Aliamphritea hakodatensis: one gene and its partner. The protein of the gene in region 2 binds, or shares a complex with, the protein of the main gene of each other region. Links are inferred from orthologs where the notes say so. Each region holds a gene or a part of one and is shown on either strand. Other genes may lie near its edges. The genes, in order: xseA and PCI15_RS03225.

The links.
Region 1: the proteins of PCI15_RS03225 (region 2) and xseA are in contact, whole or in part, in a cryo-EM structure (PDB 8TXR), measured with the Escherichia coli proteins. The link is inferred for Aliamphritea hakodatensis from one-to-one orthologs.

The regions. Positions count from the first base shown.
Region 1 is NZ_AP025281.1:1,255,842-1,262,384, forward strand. Bases 3,705-6,543 are described here. They hold xseA (exodeoxyribonuclease VII large subunit), read right to left. Parts: upstream 5,878-6,543; coding sequence 4,531-5,877; downstream 3,705-4,530. Other genes in these bases: PCI15_RS05755 (alpha/beta fold hydrolase), read right to left, coding at 3,705-3,746; bamJ (BamJ family beta-barrel-assembly machinery protein), read right to left, coding at 3,827-4,453; guaB (IMP dehydrogenase), read left to right, coding at 6,055-6,543. Also shown: PCI15_RS05730 (alpha/beta fold hydrolase), read left to right, coding at 1-99; malonyl-ACP O-methyltransferase BioC, read left to right, coding at 96-887; bioD (dethiobiotin synthase), read left to right, coding at 912-1,598; PCI15_RS05745 (hypothetical protein), read left to right, coding at 1,681-1,926; PCI15_RS05750 (putative metalloprotease CJM1_0395 family protein), read left to right, coding at 1,956-2,963; more of PCI15_RS05755, read right to left, coding at 2,976-3,704. UniProt on the Escherichia coli protein: Bidirectionally degrades single-stranded DNA into large acid-insoluble oligonucleotides, which are then degraded further into small acid-soluble oligonucleotides.
Region 2 is NZ_AP025281.1:712,738-721,879, forward strand. Bases 3,235-5,933 are described here. They hold PCI15_RS03225 (exodeoxyribonuclease VII small subunit), read right to left. Parts: upstream 4,855-5,933; coding sequence 4,615-4,854; downstream 3,235-4,614. Other genes in these bases: dxs (1-deoxy-D-xylulose-5-phosphate synthase), read right to left, coding at 3,235-3,701; ispA ((2E,6E)-farnesyl diphosphate synthase), read right to left, coding at 3,727-4,605; pomA (flagellar motor protein PomA), read left to right, coding at 5,105-5,863; PCI15_RS03235 (flagellar motor protein MotB), read left to right, coding at 5,869-5,933. In the rest of the region: PCI15_RS03205 (ATP-binding protein), read left to right, coding at 1-1,061; ribA (GTP cyclohydrolase II), read left to right, coding at 1,222-1,842; more of dxs, read right to left, coding at 1,920-3,234; more of PCI15_RS03235, read left to right, coding at 5,934-6,816; PCI15_RS03240 (c-type cytochrome), read right to left, coding at 6,864-7,169; PCI15_RS03245 (hypothetical protein), read left to right, coding at 7,779-8,312; PCI15_RS03250 (STAS domain-containing protein), read left to right, coding at 8,635-8,925; PCI15_RS03255 (response regulator), read left to right, coding at 8,953-9,142. UniProt on the Escherichia coli protein: Bidirectionally degrades single-stranded DNA into large acid-insoluble oligonucleotides, which are then degraded further into small acid-soluble oligonucleotides.

The DNA of each region.
Region 1 (6,543 bases), 540 kb from region 2 along the record:
CCGGGGTCCGCTGTGGCCGTATTAGCAGGCTCGTCCCATGTACCTATGCTGTCAGATCCGCAGATGCTTGCCGGGCGGATAAGGGAGCATCTGAAATGAGTCAGTTTTCCAAGCAGGAAGTTGCGACTTCATTCAGCCGTGCGGCCAGCAGCTATGATAATTATGCCAAGCTGCAGCAGCAGGTGGGCGAACAGCTGCTGGCGACGGTGTCTGCAGGAACCGGGCAGCAGGTCAGGCAAGCTGTTGATCTGGGATGTGGCACCGGTTATTTCATTCCCCGGCTGATGGATAGCTTTCAGCCAGAGTGCCTGACGGGGATTGATCTGGCACCGGGTATGCTGAGCTATGCGCGGGAGCATCATGCGGGGGAGAATATCCGTTGGGTGTGCGGTGATGCCGAAGCATTGCCGCTGGCTGCAGATAGCGTTGATCTGATTTTTTCAAGCCTGGCCATTCAGTGGTGTGAGAACCTGCCCCGGTTGTTTGCTGAGGTATACCGGGTATTACGTCCGGGCGGGCAGTTTGTTTTCAGTACGCTGGGGCCGGAAAGCCTTTGTGAGCTGCGGGCATCCTGGGCAACGGTAGATCGCTATCAGCATGTCAGTGAGTTTACCCCTTTATCTCAGTTGCGGAGCAGCATTGGGGGCCTTGAGGAAGTCAGTTTTGATGTCGTCCCGGTGCAGCTGTTATACCGTGAACTGCGTGGCCTGACCAATGAACTGAAGCGCATTGGTGCACATAATATGAGTGCGGGCCGGCCTGAAGGGCTGACTGGAAAAAGGCATCTGCTTGCCTTCAGAGATGCGTATGAAGCGTACCGGCGTGATGATGGGTTGCTGCCGGCTACTTATGAAGTGGCTTACGTTGTATTACGTAAACCTGAGTAATATTTACAATAAAGACGATCCGTTATGGCAAAGAAAAGTATTTTTATTGCAGGCACTGATACTGATGTCGGCAAGACCGTAGTGGCTGCCGGTATCCTTGAAGCTGCTAACCGCAAAGGCCTGACGACAGTTGCTGTAAAGCCCATTGCTGCCGGGTGTGAAAATACCCCTGAAGGGCTGCGTAACTCAGATGCGCTGTTGTTACAGGCAACTGCAAGCATTGAGCTGAACTATGAGCAGATTAATCCGATTGCGTTTGAGCCGCCAATTGCGCCGCACATTGCTGCTGAGCAGGTGGGGCGGAGACTGGATGCAGACCGTATTGCTGCCTTATGCCGCGGCGTCATGCTGCAGCCGGCAGACCTGGCGGTGATTGAAGGTGCCGGCGGCTGGCGGGTGCCCCTGAATAACCGGCAGACGATTGCCGACATTCCGAAAATGCTCAATACCCCGGTTGTGCTGGTGGTGGGGATGAAGCTTGGCTGTATCAGCCATACATTACTGACGGTTGAAAGCATTGTCAGAGACGGTTTGCCGCTGGCCGGATGGGTTGCCAATCAGGTGGATCCGGACATGAGCTGTTACGAAGAAAATCTGCAAACGTTAAAAACCATGCTGTCAGCGCCGCTGATTGCGGAAGTACCACATTCTGATGATTGCTCGCCACAAAACATTGCCCAATTTGTGGACATTGATGCTCTGATTGGTTGATTAATTACTGTACAGTTCGGATACTTACAGGGTGACAGATGTGTCTGTTGCTTTGAAGACCAATTAACTTAGGGGTGTTGCCATGAATGTAACCTCTGCTCTTCAGACAGGTGTGTTAGGGATAAACCGTGGTCTCGACGGTGTTCAGAAGGCTGCGTCTGATATTGCCGGTGCGGGTAAACCGCAGGCGCCGGAAGAGGCGACAGGCCGGGATGTTAATGAAGCACTGGTTGATCTGACTGTTGAGAAAAACGCAACTGCTGCGTCCACTAAAGTTGTACAGTCAGCAGATGAAGTGCTCGGTACACTGATCGACATTCGCGTCTGATTCAGTCTTGTGACCAGTGAGGTGCAGGTATGCAACTCAATATAAATAGCCTTCAGATCCAGTCATCAGGTGTTGGCGGTGCTGCCGGTACCAGCCAGACTGATGCCGTCAGTTCCGTCCGGGACCCGGCCGTCAGCGGGTCATCAGTATCTCTGCATTCAGCAGAATCTTCGCCAACTACGTCTACCCCAAAATCAGCGGATGTCAGCGGTGCTGATACTCATAGTGCTGAAAGAAATACGTCTGATCAGAAAGCTTCCGACCAGGCAGGTTCTGATCAGCGTACTGCTACTGCTGTAAAAGCAGATCTGACCGCGCTTGAAAATGAACAGATACAACAGTTAGCCACCCGTGACCGGGAGGTTCGCCAGCATGAGCAGGCGCATGCCTCTGCAGGCGGTGCCCATGCGGGTGCACCGAGCTATGAATACAGGAAAGGGCCGGACGGGCGTTTATATGCGGTTTCCGGTGAAGTCAGTATTGATACGTCCGCGGTGCCTAACGACCCTCAGGCGACTCTGGAGAAGGCAGAAATAGTCTTACGAGCAGCGCTGGCGGTTTCTGAGCCGTCCGGGGCCGACCGTGCAGTCGCCGCCCGCGCAACAGCTTTGGCCGAACAGGCACGTGCTGAGCTTTCTACTCAGGATGCGTCCGGTGCTGAATCAGCCGGGGAAGAGTCTGTTACAGCTGATGGCCTTTCAGGTGAGACGGATGCCGGCCGGGCTGATGCGTTAAAAGAAGAGTTGTCTGATAATCAGGCTGCTTCTGAGCGTGAGGAAGATGAGCAGGACGCTGCCCGTCAGGATGCCCAGCGTGAATCACAGGCTGCGGATGCCGTACGCCGACAGGATGCGCTGGACGAGCTTAATACCGATCGGGAAGAACACAGTGCTGCCGTTTCTCAAAGTCTGGAAGATTATAACCAGCGTCTTGACGAAGTGGGGGAGCGGTTCGCAGAAGTGAATCAGCGCCTGGTCGAGGCGGGGGTGTTTAAAAAGTTTTTCCCCGAAGGGCTGATCATCGACCAGAGTGTGTAAGCGGTTTTTTCTTTATCCGTTGTCTGCTTCCTGCAGAAAATTCATAACCAGTTTACTGAACGCCGCCGGCTTTTCCGCATGGGGCCAGTGCCCGGCATTCTGAATGATTTTATAAGATGCAGCCGGGAAATACTGTAACAGCGCATCTTTGTGATCAAGGGTAATGTATTCCGACTGCCCGCCTTTAATGAACAGTGTCTTGCCGCGATAGGGGGTGCCTTCAGGAGGGGCGCTGATATTGTCATACTGGCTTTCGATAACTGCCAGATTCACCCGCCAGGCAAAGCCGTTTTCTGTCCGGTACAGATTTTTCAGCAGGAACTGCCGCAGGCCGGTTTCCGTGACATGTTCTGCCAGTTGCTGTTCAGCGTCCCGCCGTGACGTAACCGTGTTCAGGCTGACGGATTTCAGCCCCTGAATAACAGTGTCATGGTCATGGCTGTACTGTACCGGTGCGATATCAACAATGATCAGTTGCCGGATACGTTCAGGTTGCGTCAGGGCTAACTGCATGGCTGCTTTTCCGCCCATGGAGTGTCCCAGTATATGGGCGCTTTGCAGGCCGTGATTATCCATCAGCTCAGCAATATCCTCCGCCATGGCGGCATAACTCATTTCATCGCTGTGGGGGGAGCGGCCGTGGTTACGTAAATCTACGGCATATACCTCATACTGCTCAGCCAGTACTTTGATCTGGCTGCCCCAGTTATCCAGCGTGCCGAATAATCCGTGCAGAATGATCAGCGGTTCACCCTGGCCCTGAATATTCACGTGAAGTTGCATGCGTGTAGCCTCTTTTACATATCCGTAAAAAAGCCGATGCGGGCATCGGCTTAGTCATTGTGCTTAACAGACCCGTTCTGTTACAGAACAGCCAGCAGCTCAACGTCAAAAATCAGGGTGGCGTAAGGAGGGATGCCGCCTGGCGAGCCTTGTGCACCGTATGCCAGTTGATACGGTACGTACAGACGCCATTTGTTACCTGGAGTCATCAGCTGCAGTGCTTCGGTCCAGCCAGCGATTACGCCGCCCACAGGGAATTCAGCAGGCTGACCACGCTCATAAGAGCTGTCGAATACCTTGCCGTCAGTGAACGTGCCGTGATAGTGAACGCGTACGGTTGATTCAGCAGTTGGTTTTTCGCCTGCTTCGCTACCGGCTTCGATTACTTCGTACTGCAGGCCGGAATCGGTGACGAATATTTCTTCACGCTGAGAGTTTTTCTCCAGGAAGATTTCGCCTTCAGCCGCTGCTTTTTTAGCAGCCGCTTCCGCTTCTTCCTGCATGCGCTTCTGGATTTCGTTGAATGCAGCCTGGATCTGTTCGCCGGCGACTTTCAGCTCCGCGCCTTCAAAGGCATCCTGGATACCGGTTACAACTGCGTTCAGGGAAACGCCTTCAAAGCTGTTGTTGGCCAGTTGATCGCCCATTTGACGGCCGATACCGTAGCTGGCGATTTGTTCGGTGGTTTCTAGTTTTAGTTCAGACATGAGACTCGATCAATTGAGGGTTCATTAAGGCGGCCAAGCCTAGCAAACTCCGCGGTTAAACGCTATGGCTGGCCGTATCAGAGCAGGTCCGGGATGACCTCGGTCACCTGGCTGCGAATCCGTCCGTCCTGCAGGCGAATATGGATTTCTTCTCCCGGGTTGATGGCCCTGACCTGCTGAATAACTTTTCCGTCAGGGCGTTCGGTAATAGCATAGCCCCTCTCCAGCGTCGCCAGTGGGCTAACGCCGTTAAGGCGTCCGGCAATGGCCTGTAAGCGCAACTGCTGCCGTGCCTGATACTGGAGGCTGAGCTGTTCCAGCCGGTGTCCCAGCTCGTTTACTTTTTGTTGTAAAGCACCGATGCGGGGCTGCTGCAGGCAGCGTTGCTGCCGCTGTTGTAACTGCTGCAGTTTATCTTGCCGTACCGTTACAGTTTGCTGCATGGCTTTACTGAGGCGCAGTTCCAGGTCGTCCAGCCTCTGGGCGTGTTCGTTGAGTTTATCGCCCGGGTGTTTCAGGCGGCTGCTGATCCAGCGGAGTTTTTCCTGATAGCGGCTCAGCTTCTGCTGCAGGTTTAATTGCAGTCTGTTCTGCAGCTGCTGCAGGCGCAGCTGCAGATGCGCCTGATCCGGACTGATAATTTCAGCGGCAGCCGAGGGTGTTGGTGCACGGACATCAGCAACAAAGTCTGCTATCGACACATCGGTTTCATGGCCGACAGCGCTGATCACCGGTATATGGCTGTTAAAAATGGCCCGGGCCACTCTGGCTTCGTTGAAACACCAGAGGTCTTCAAGAGAACCGCCCCCGCGGCCCACAATCAGCACATCACAGGCGTTATGATTATTCGCGGTTTCAATGGCTGCGACGATTTCACCGGTTGCTTCATTGCCCTGCACCCGGGTCGGATAAATATTGACCGGTAATGAGGGAAAACGGCGCTGTAAGACGGTCAGAATATCGTGGACCGCCGCGCCGGTCGGTGAGGTAATAATGCCAAGTCGCTTTGGCTGGGCGGGTAAGGGTTTCTTATGTGACTGATCAAACAGCCCCTGATGCTGCAGCTGTAACTTCAGGGCTTCATAGGCCTGCTGTAAAGAGCCGATACCGGCATCTTCCATATAATCACAGATCAGTTGGTAGTCACCGCGGCCAGGGTACAGGCTGACTTTGGCGCGGACACGCACCTTGTCACCGTTTTTCGGCTGGTAGTTCAGGTAGTGGTTGCGGTTCTTAAACATGGCGCAGCGTACCTGAGCGCCGCTGTCTTTCAGCGTGAAATACCAGTGACCTGAGCCGGGACGAACAAAGTTAGAAAGTTCACCTTCAACCTGAATAATTCTGAAGCTGCTTTCCAGCAGTGATTTAACTTCATTGTTAAGTTCGCTGACGGTAAACGCGGGGGGAGTTTGGTTGCTTTGCATGACGCGATAGTAAACTATTCAGAAGGCTTATTTAAGGCTTTTACGGGGTCAGCGTTTCAGCCTGAAAAAATAGTCATGAAAACTGTATTTTTTCACCCGGTATTAATTGTCGCCACTGTTGTAAAAGGCTATAATCCCGTGCCTTCTTTATATACAGAATAAAGGCACGCCCTCACTATGTTGCGAATTGCTGAAGAAGCACTTACTTTCGACGATGTTCTTTTGGTTCCTGGTTATTCCGAAGTTCTGCCTAAGGACGTGTCACTTAAGACTCGCCTGACCAAAGGGATTGAATTGAATATTCCTTTGGCTTCCGCAGCGATGGATACTGTTACGGAATCCCGTCTGGCCATTGCAATGGCTCAGGAAGGCGGCATCGGTATCATCCATAAAAACCTTACAATTGAACAGCAAGCTGACGAAGTTCGCCGCGTTAAGAAGTACGAGGCGGGTGTGGTCAGTGATCCTGTTACCTGTACATCTGATATGACCGTAGGCGAGCTGAACGCACTGAGTGCACGGGTCGGCTTCTCCGGTTTCCCGGTTGTGGATAACGGTGATCTGGTGGGTATTGTTACCAGCCGGGATGCACGTTTTGAACACAAACTGGATGCAACCGTAGCGTCTATCATGACCCCGAAAGACCGTCTGGTTACGGTGAAGGAA
Region 2 (9,142 bases):
GGGATGCAAAAATCCCCCTCAGTGAGCACCAGGACGTCGGCGAAGAGCGGATCCGTTTGCTGGAGATGAACGGCGCGCCCTGGCTGGTCTATGAAAACAAATTCATGAAGCAGGGGCGGGCTATCCGTGTTGCTCTGGCGGAAGATGTCAGCTTTATTGAAGCGTCTCTGGCGCAGCTTACCTGGCTATTTGCCGGTGTTGGCGGTGTGTTGCTGCTGGTTCTGCTGGCGGTACAGGTATGGGTTATCCGGCAGGGGTTGTCCTCTCTGAAAGCCGTCAGGCATGAGATAGCCCAGCTTAAGTCCGGACACATCCGGCAGTTACCTGCAGTGGAAACCAAAGAGATTGAGCCACTGGTAACCGAAATTAACTATCTGGTCCAGAGTATGGAAATGCGCCTGCAGCGTTCCAGAAATGCGGTGGGGAACCTTGCTCATGCTTCCAAGACGCCGCTGACGGTCATTGACCGGCAGATAGAGGCACTGATTGAAGCGGGTTATAGCCAGGGTAAAGATATGCAGGAGCAGTCATCCCGTTTGCGGGGGATGATGGAGCGGGAGCTGACCCGTGCCCGGATAGCCGGTGCCGCGTTACCCGGGCAGCGCATTTATATTCAGGAAGAACTGGAAAAGCTGGTGCGGACTCTGAAGGCGATCTATAGGGAAAAAGCTATTGATTTCAGGCTGGATGTATCGGCAACAACTTACTTTCCCGGAGAGCGCGATGACCTTGTTGAGCTGATGGGAAACCTGCTGGATAACGCGTCTAAGTGGACCAAAAGCCAGATCAGTATCGTGGCGCGGATGGACGATGAAAGCCTCGAGCTGATCGTTGCCGATGATGGCCCCGGGGTTGCGCCGGAAGATCTGGAACGGTTAATGAACCGTGGTGAGCGTCTGGATGAAGAAACCAGCGGGCATGGTCTGGGGATGAGCATTATTTCTGAGATCATCCGGCAGTATCAGGGCACCTGTAAACTGAGCCACTCAGCGTCATTGGGTGGGTTGCAGGTTCAGGTTATTTTGCCCCGTCAGTTGGATATGGATGTGGCAGAAGTATAATTTCCTCTTGAAACCCGGCTAATTTCCCCCATATTGAGTGTATCCGTGATGCGTTATGTGATGCAGGTCGATGACTTGCTGATTATGTCGTATTCAGAGTTAGCGCTTGTTTCGTCGGGCTGATAGAATGCCCGCCTGTTTTGATTAAGGAATACTTCCCGTGTCTGTTGAATATGTTGCCTCATCCAAGCTGCCCACCCCCTGGGGTGTATTTACCATGGTCGGTTTTGAAGACCGGGCAACAGGTAAAGAGCATGTAGCACTCACTTTTGGTGAGCTGGCATCTGATACGCCAGTACTGGCCCGTATTCACTCTGAATGTCTGACCGGTGACGCCCTGTTTTCACTGCGCTGTGACTGTGGCTTCCAGCTGCAGGAAGCGATGAAACGTATCGCAGAAGAAGGCAGCGGGGTGATTCTGTACCTGCGTCAGGAAGGCCGCGGCATTGGCCTGTTGAATAAAATCAAAGCGTATCATTTGCAGGATGGCGGTGCGGACACTGTTGAAGCCAACGAGCAGCTGGGCTTTCAGGCAGATCAGCGGGATTACACCATGTGTCAGGTTATGCTGGAGCATCTGGGTATTACCAGCGTTAAACTGATGACTAACAATCCGCGCAAAGTTAAAGCATTGCAGGCCAGCGGTCTGAATGTTGATAAGCGGGTACCGCTGCAGGTCGGCAAGAACCGCCATAATGAAGAGTATCTGGCGACGAAAATGGGCAAGCTCGGACATATGATGACGGAGCAGCATTTTCAGGAAGAACCTCAGGAAAAATAATTTCCCTCAGATTAAAAAAGGCCGGCTCTGCTGTTACAGTGAGCCGGCCTTTTTTTGTGTCTGAAGAATACTGATAATCAGCCCGCAGACCAGAGCAGTGGGCGAATTACCCGGCGCAGGCCTTCGCTATCAAGTCCGCATTCCGCCAGCTGTTCCTGACGGGTGGCGTGTTCGATCCAGCGGTCCGGAATCCCCAGGCTGATCAGGTGTACCTGACTGTTGATGCTGTGTAAGTACTCGCTGACAGCTGATCCGGCGCCAGCCTTTACGGCATGGTCTTCCAGCGTGATTAAGGTGTGATGATCTGCCAGCAGTGTCAGAATCATCTGCTGATCCAGCGGTTTGACGAAACGCATATCAATGATGGTGATATCCGTCTCCTCCCCCAGCGCTTCCGCCTGACTGAGCAGGGGACCGAAGTTAAGGACGGCAACACCACTGTTGCCCCGGCGGATCTCACGTGCGCGGCTTAGCGGAACCGGGGTAGCCGGAGCGGTTTGTATCGCGGTACCGCTGCCACGGGGGTAGCGAATCGCTGCCGGCCCCTGATGCTGGTAACCGGTTTCCAGTAAATTCAGTAATTCCTGTTCATCCGCCGGCGTCATGATGACCATTTCCGGAATGCAGCGCAGAAAACTTATGTCATAGCAGCCCGCGTGGGTTGCACCGTCTTCGCCGACCAGCCCGGCCCGGTCAATGCAGAACAGGACGTCCAGGTTCTGAATCAGGACATCGTGAATCAGCTGATCGTAGGCCCGCTGCAGAAAGGTCGAATAAATGGCGACGACCGGCTTCATGTTGCGGTAAGCCATACCTGCAGCCAGTGTTACCGCATGCTGTTCGGCAATGGCAACATCAAAAAATCGCTCCGGAAACTGCCGGGAAAATTCCACCAGGCCGGAACCTTCACGCATGGCGGGGGTGATTGCGGTCAGTCTGGCGTCTTCTGCTGCTTTATCTGTCGCCCACTGGCCAAAAATATGGGCAAAGGTCGGTTTGCTTTTGGCTTTTGGCTTACCGATAGGGTCGATTTTGGCGATGGCGTGATAACCGATCGGGTCTTTTTCTGCCGGGGCGAAACCTTTACCTTTCAGCGTGGTAATGTGCAAAAACTGCGGGCCAGACTGGTTCAGGCTTTGTTGCAGCGCCTGCAGCAGGGCCTGAATGTCGTGACCATCCACCGGACCGGAATAGTTAAAATCCAGTGCTTCAAACAGTGCGGCGGTTGTTTCTCCCATATTATCTTTGAGGTTTTTGGCCAGATAGGTGGCCAGCCCGCCTTCGTTATGGGAGATCGACATGTCATTATCGTTGAGAATTACCAGCAGGTTGCTGCCGGTATGTGCGGCATGATTCAGTGCTTCAAATGCCATGCCGGCGGTCATTGCGCCGTCGCCGATAACGGCAACGGTGCGGCTGTCGATATTTTGCAGCTTATCTGCAAGCGCCATGCCCAGCGCAGCACTGATAGAGGTGCTTGAGTGCCCGGTACCGAAATCATCGTAGGGGCTTTCGCTCTGCCGGGGGAAGGGGGCCAGACCGTCCTTTTTGCGGATGGTCAGCAGCTCCTCTCTTCGGCCGGTGAGTATTTTATGTGGATAACTCTGGTGTCCCACATCCCAGATCAGGTGATCTTGTGGGGTGCTGAGGCAGTAGTGGAGGGCTATTGTCAGTTCAACAACGCCCAGCCCGGCACCAAAGTGGCCGCCGGTCTGGCCGACGCTGTAGAGCAGAAAGTGCCGCAGTTCCCGGGCCAGCTCATCTAACTGATCAGCAGGCAGCTGGCGCAATTGATCCGGCTGGTCGAGTCGGTTCAGCAAAGGAGTATCGGGGCGGGTCGTGGGAATTTCAAAAAACATCAGCGTGGCAATCTTCAGCAGCGGATTAGTATTGGCGTTCTACGATGTAATCCGCTAACCAGTGCAGTGGTTGGGCAGCATCACCATATGACTGGATACTAGCATGGGCCTGTTCGTTTAGTAGGGCCAGTTTTTGTTTTGCCCCCGCCATGCCAAGCAGCGCCGGATAGGTGGGTTTATCCTGTTCGGTATCTGAGCCCTGAGGTTTGCCCAGGGTCTGGGTGTCCCCTTCAATGTCCAGAATGTCATCCTTCACCTGAAAGGCCAGACCAATATGCCGGGCGAAGGTGTCCAGAGCCTGCAAGTCTTCGGTGGTGGCATTGCCACTGCTCAGTGCACCCATTTCAATGCTGCTGCAGATAAGTGCACCGGTTTTATGGCGGTGCATATTCTCCAGCTCGTCCAGGGTCATCATTTTGCCAACATGGCTGAGATCAATTGACTGGCCGGCAACCATACCCATCGCACCGCTGCCCCGGGCCAGAGAGGCCAGCATCTGTAGCTGTGTGGCAGGGCCGAAAAGCTCTGCAGGCTTGCTCAGCAGTTCAAATGCGAGGGCTTGCAAGGCATCGCCGGCAAGAATGGCTGTCGCCTCGTCAAACTGGATATGGCAGGTCGGTTTGCCGCGGCGGAGATCATCATCGTCCATTGCTGGCAGATCATCATGTACCAGTGAATAGCTGTGGACACATTCGATTGCGCAGGCAGCATTATCGGCTGCATCAAGGTTGCCCGCGAGCAGCTGGTTGGCCATATATACCAGCAGCGGCCGCACCCGTTTACCGCCATTAAACAGTGAATAACGCATTGCTTCCTGTAACAGGGGCGCAGCAGTCTGGCTGGCCATGTGTTGCTCCAGGGCCTGGTCAACTCTGCTGCGGTACCGGTTGAGTTGCTGCTTCATATCCACAGATTATTCCTCCGGCAGTTCAAACGGTGTTTCCTGTAACTCACCATTTTGCTTAATCAGTAGCTGAACTTTCTGCTCGGCATCGCTTAGCATGGTCTGACAGCTTCGGGTCAGCCGCACGCCTTCTTCGAAGGTATGCAGTGACTGCTCAAGGCTGAGGTCGCCCTTTTCGAGTTCTTCAACCATGCTTTCAAGCTGGCCAAGTGCTGTTTCAAAATCGAGGGGCTTCTTAGATGCAGGCATTAGCGAAATTCTCAAATAATCTAGCAGCTTAGTGCGTGTTGGGTTTATTTAGACTGGCATATTGTACTGTAAATAGTACGATATAGGGCAAGTAAAGAAGGGCCCTAAATCAATCGTTTGAATCTTGCCTGTCACTTGATGTAGATTTTTATGCGGATGAAGCTAAAGTATTCGTCTGGTCGGGGCGATAACACTAAGTGGATTAACTTTTTCAAAGTGGATTTGAGTTTATGACGCTGAGGAGTACAGAGTGGATTTAGCAACGCTCGTTGGGTTATTAGGTGCATTTGGTATCGTAGTCGCAGCGATGGTAACCGGTGGCGACGTAGGGACGTTTGTTAACGTGCCATCACTGCTCATCGTACTGGGCGGCAGTCTTTTTGTTGTGCTGATGAAGTTTACTCTGGGCCAGTTCCTGAGTATCGGTAAGGTGATGGGCAAGGCGTTTATGTTCAAGTCCGTGAAGCCTGAAGATATTATCGCAGAAGCCGTTGATCTGGCGGATGCTGCCCGTAAAGGTGGTCTGCTTTCGCTGGAAGATAAAACAGTCAGCAGTGACTTTATGCAACGTGGCATTCAGTTACTGGTAGACGGTCACGACCCGGACATTGTCCGCGGCCTCCTGAATAAAGAAAAATCTCTGACCACTGAGCGTCATGAAAGCGCCTGTGACATTTTTAAGGCGATGGGTGATGTCGGGCCTGCGATGGGCATGATCGGTACACTGGTTGGTCTGGTACAGATGCTGTCCAACATGAGTGACCCTAAGTCGATCGGCCCTGCGATGGCGGTTGCCCTGCTGACAACACTTTACGGTGCGATGCTGGCAACCATGTTTGCACTGCCGATCGCAGATAAACTCGATGGCCGTAAAGCGGAAGAAGAGCTGAATCAGTCGCTGATTATCGATGGCCTGCTGGCAATTCAGGCCGGTCAGAATCCCCGGGTTATTGAGCAAATGCTGCGCAACTACCTGCCTGAGAAAAAACGGGCAGTGGCTGAAGGGTAACGCGGATGAGTGATGAAGAAGAAAAATGCCCCCCCTGTCCCGCGGGGTTACCGGGCTGGCTAGCAACCTTCGGCGACCTTATGTCTCTGTTGATGTGCTTCTTCGTATTGCTGTTGTCTTTCTCAGAAATGGACGTGCTGAAGTTTAAGCAGTTGGCCGGCTCTATGCGTGAAGCCTTTGGTGTTCAGAATCAGGTAAAGGTTGCTGATATACCTAAGGGTACCAGTATCATTGCTCAGGAATTCAGTCCGGGCCGCCCGGAGCCTACGCCGCTGAATGAAGTCCGTCAAATGACCACAGACAACGATCTCCAGACGCTGGATATACGCACTCAGGAAGGTGAGTCTGAAGTCAGTGAAGAAGAGAAGAGTGAGACTCAGGAAGAGCTTCGGGAGCTGTTAGAGCAGATTGAGGAGCAGGCCGAAGCGCAGGCTAAAACGGATGCTGTTTCCTTTGCCGCTGCCTTGCAGTCAGAAATTGGCCAGGGAAGCGTAGAAGTTGAGACTGACGGTAAGAAAATTATTATCCGTGTAAAGGATAAAGGATCTTTCAGCTCCGGCTCTGCAGAACTGAAGTTCGCTTATATTCCTGTGATGGCCAAGATTCGGGATGTTTTACTGACTGTTCACGGTAAGGTTGCTATTGAAGGGCACACGGATAACATTCCGGTATCCGGTGGTCAGTATGAATCCAACTGGGGATTATCCACAGCACGGGCTTTATCGGTTGCCCATGAGTTATTTGCGGACCCGAGAATTGATCAGTCACGGTTCAATGTGGTCGGTTATTCAGATACCAAACCGCTGGCGCCTAACGACACTTCACTGAACCGCAGCACCAACCGGCGGGTTGAAATCATTGTTCAGAAAGGGGCTGATCCTGAAGCGCTGGAAAAAATTAAAGCCGGGGATGCTGAAGTTTTCGGACCGCTGACCCCACAGGAAGTCTTCTGATATAAAAAAACCCGGCACAGGCCGGGTTTTTTATACATACGCATTGCTTACTTGGAGTTATCCAGCATGTGCTGAATAGCTGCAGTCAGCTCACTGTCAGTACAGTTTTGGCAGTTACCCATGGGTGGCATAACATTCAGGCCACTTTTCGCGGTTGCCAGCAGGCCATCAACGCCTTTTTCTATACGGGTTTTCCAGGCTTCAGGGTCGCCTACTTTTGGCGCACCGGCTACGCCGGTCATGTGGCATGCCAGACAGTAAGTGTTGTATACAGTTGTGCCGTCACGTTCAGCAAAGGCGGCTACGGGTGTCAGAAGTGCAGCAGCAGTTGCTGCCAGTAATAATTTTTTCATTGTAATTCCTTGAGGCCTCTAATGTTTGGCTAGAGCAAAGGTGAACACAGAAACCCTGTGGTGAACTTCTATGCTGGGATCAGTTTAGAAACTCGGGATGGCGTCTGTAAATAGCCAGAACAGATAAGAATTGAATCTGTGTCAAGGAATGCTTAATTTTTCCGGAAACCTGCCGATTAATTATGTGTGGCACGAAGATTCATAGCATACATTGCCTGTTGATGCTGTGAAGATTCTTTGGCGTCACGGTGTTTATGCTGAAGGAAACACTGCTGGTGAAACTGCCGGACCATGTCTGCGGGTGCGTCAGTAATTTGCAGAATTTCATTTAAGCTTAAGCCCTTACGGGTTAACTGAAGTATCTGGTGTTGCAATGAGTTCATCGTCATTGTTTTAATCCTATAGCTGATTCTGGATATCAGTTTTAGCAGTAAGATGTGACAAAATCATTGCAATGGTCTAATTTCATTAGGGAAAGAGCGGTATTTTCTTGAATGGGGATACTTTGTTGGTATATGTTAAAAGTCATACAATAATTGTAAGATCTGTTTAATTAACAAGAATCTGACATAGCAACGGAACGCTGTTAGCTGCTGGCTGGGGAATAATATGGATAAAAATGCAACTTCTACGACCGTTTCAAATCGGCATGATCAGTCTACGTCTGCTGGGGCGAACCCGACTAATCTTAGGTCCTGTTTTGATGCGGAAGAATTAGCACAGAAACTGGGCTTCGTATCTTTTTCGACCGATTTTCTGATTCGCTGTTACCGGGTTTTTGACGGTGACATCAAAGCCGCGATTATTTTTAATGTAATCTCACTGTGGGCACTGCGCCAGCGTGAAGATGAAGAGGCGAAACAGTCGGTACCGGGTTTCTCCTGTAATAATCATTCGATCAGTATTGCGACCGGTATTCCGTACGAAACTGTACGGCGTAAGGTAAAAAGCATGGTTGAGAATGAATGGCTGTACTTCAGCGATTCTTCCCATGTGGTACTGAATGCGGAAAAATGGCAGCAGGTTCTGGGGGATGTGATAGATCCGGAGCGCTGTGTTGTTGGCTATGTTCGCAGTACCGACGTGTCGCCTGATTTTGCAGGCCGTAAACGGATGGGCTCCGCGGCAGACCGCCGCACGTAATGTGCCAGATACGCTGGAAAAAGCTGCTTTTATAGCAGCTTTTTTTTCGCCTGGATTTTGTCAGGCTGAAATTTTAAATCTTCAGTAATAACAAAGGATAACGTTTAAAAAGGCTTTGCGGATAATAAAAAGTGCTATTGCACGATGCTGAAAATCCTTGTAAATCAAGGTTGTATACTCACCAAAGTGAGTAAGCTAAGTGATTGATTTTTTGACTTAAGAAGCTTTGTGTAACACATTTATATCTACAAATATTCCTGTTTAAGTTTGCAGGAGAAAAGCCGAGAGATAAGTAGTACCCGGAAAATTGAGAGATACGCATATGACTAATGAAACCAGGGAAGAGTTACAGTTGCCGGAAGAGATCTCAATTGTAAATATCGGTGAATGGAAAGATAAATTCACTGACCTTCTGGAATCTTCTGCTTCAATTTCAATAAACGCTGCTGACCTGACCCGGGTCGACACGGCAGCGGTTCAGTTGCTCGTTGTATTCATCAAAGAGTTGCAGTCACACAATATTGATTACGAGTGGCAGAACCGGTCTGCTGAACTGGATAAGGTTGCCCGCCAACTGGGACTGGCATCCATGCTGCAACTCGGGTCAGCATAAAAAATAACGGATTACGGAGAATATTAAATGGCAACCATCTTAGTTGTTGATGATTCGGCTTCTTTACGAAATATGGTGACCTTTACCCTGAAGCAGGAAGGTTATCAGGTTGTTGAGGCCGGTAATGGTCAGGAAGCGCTGACCAAGGCAAAAGGCGGCCGCTTTGATCTGGTGCTTACCGATGTGAATATGCCGGTCATGGACGGTATCACTCTGT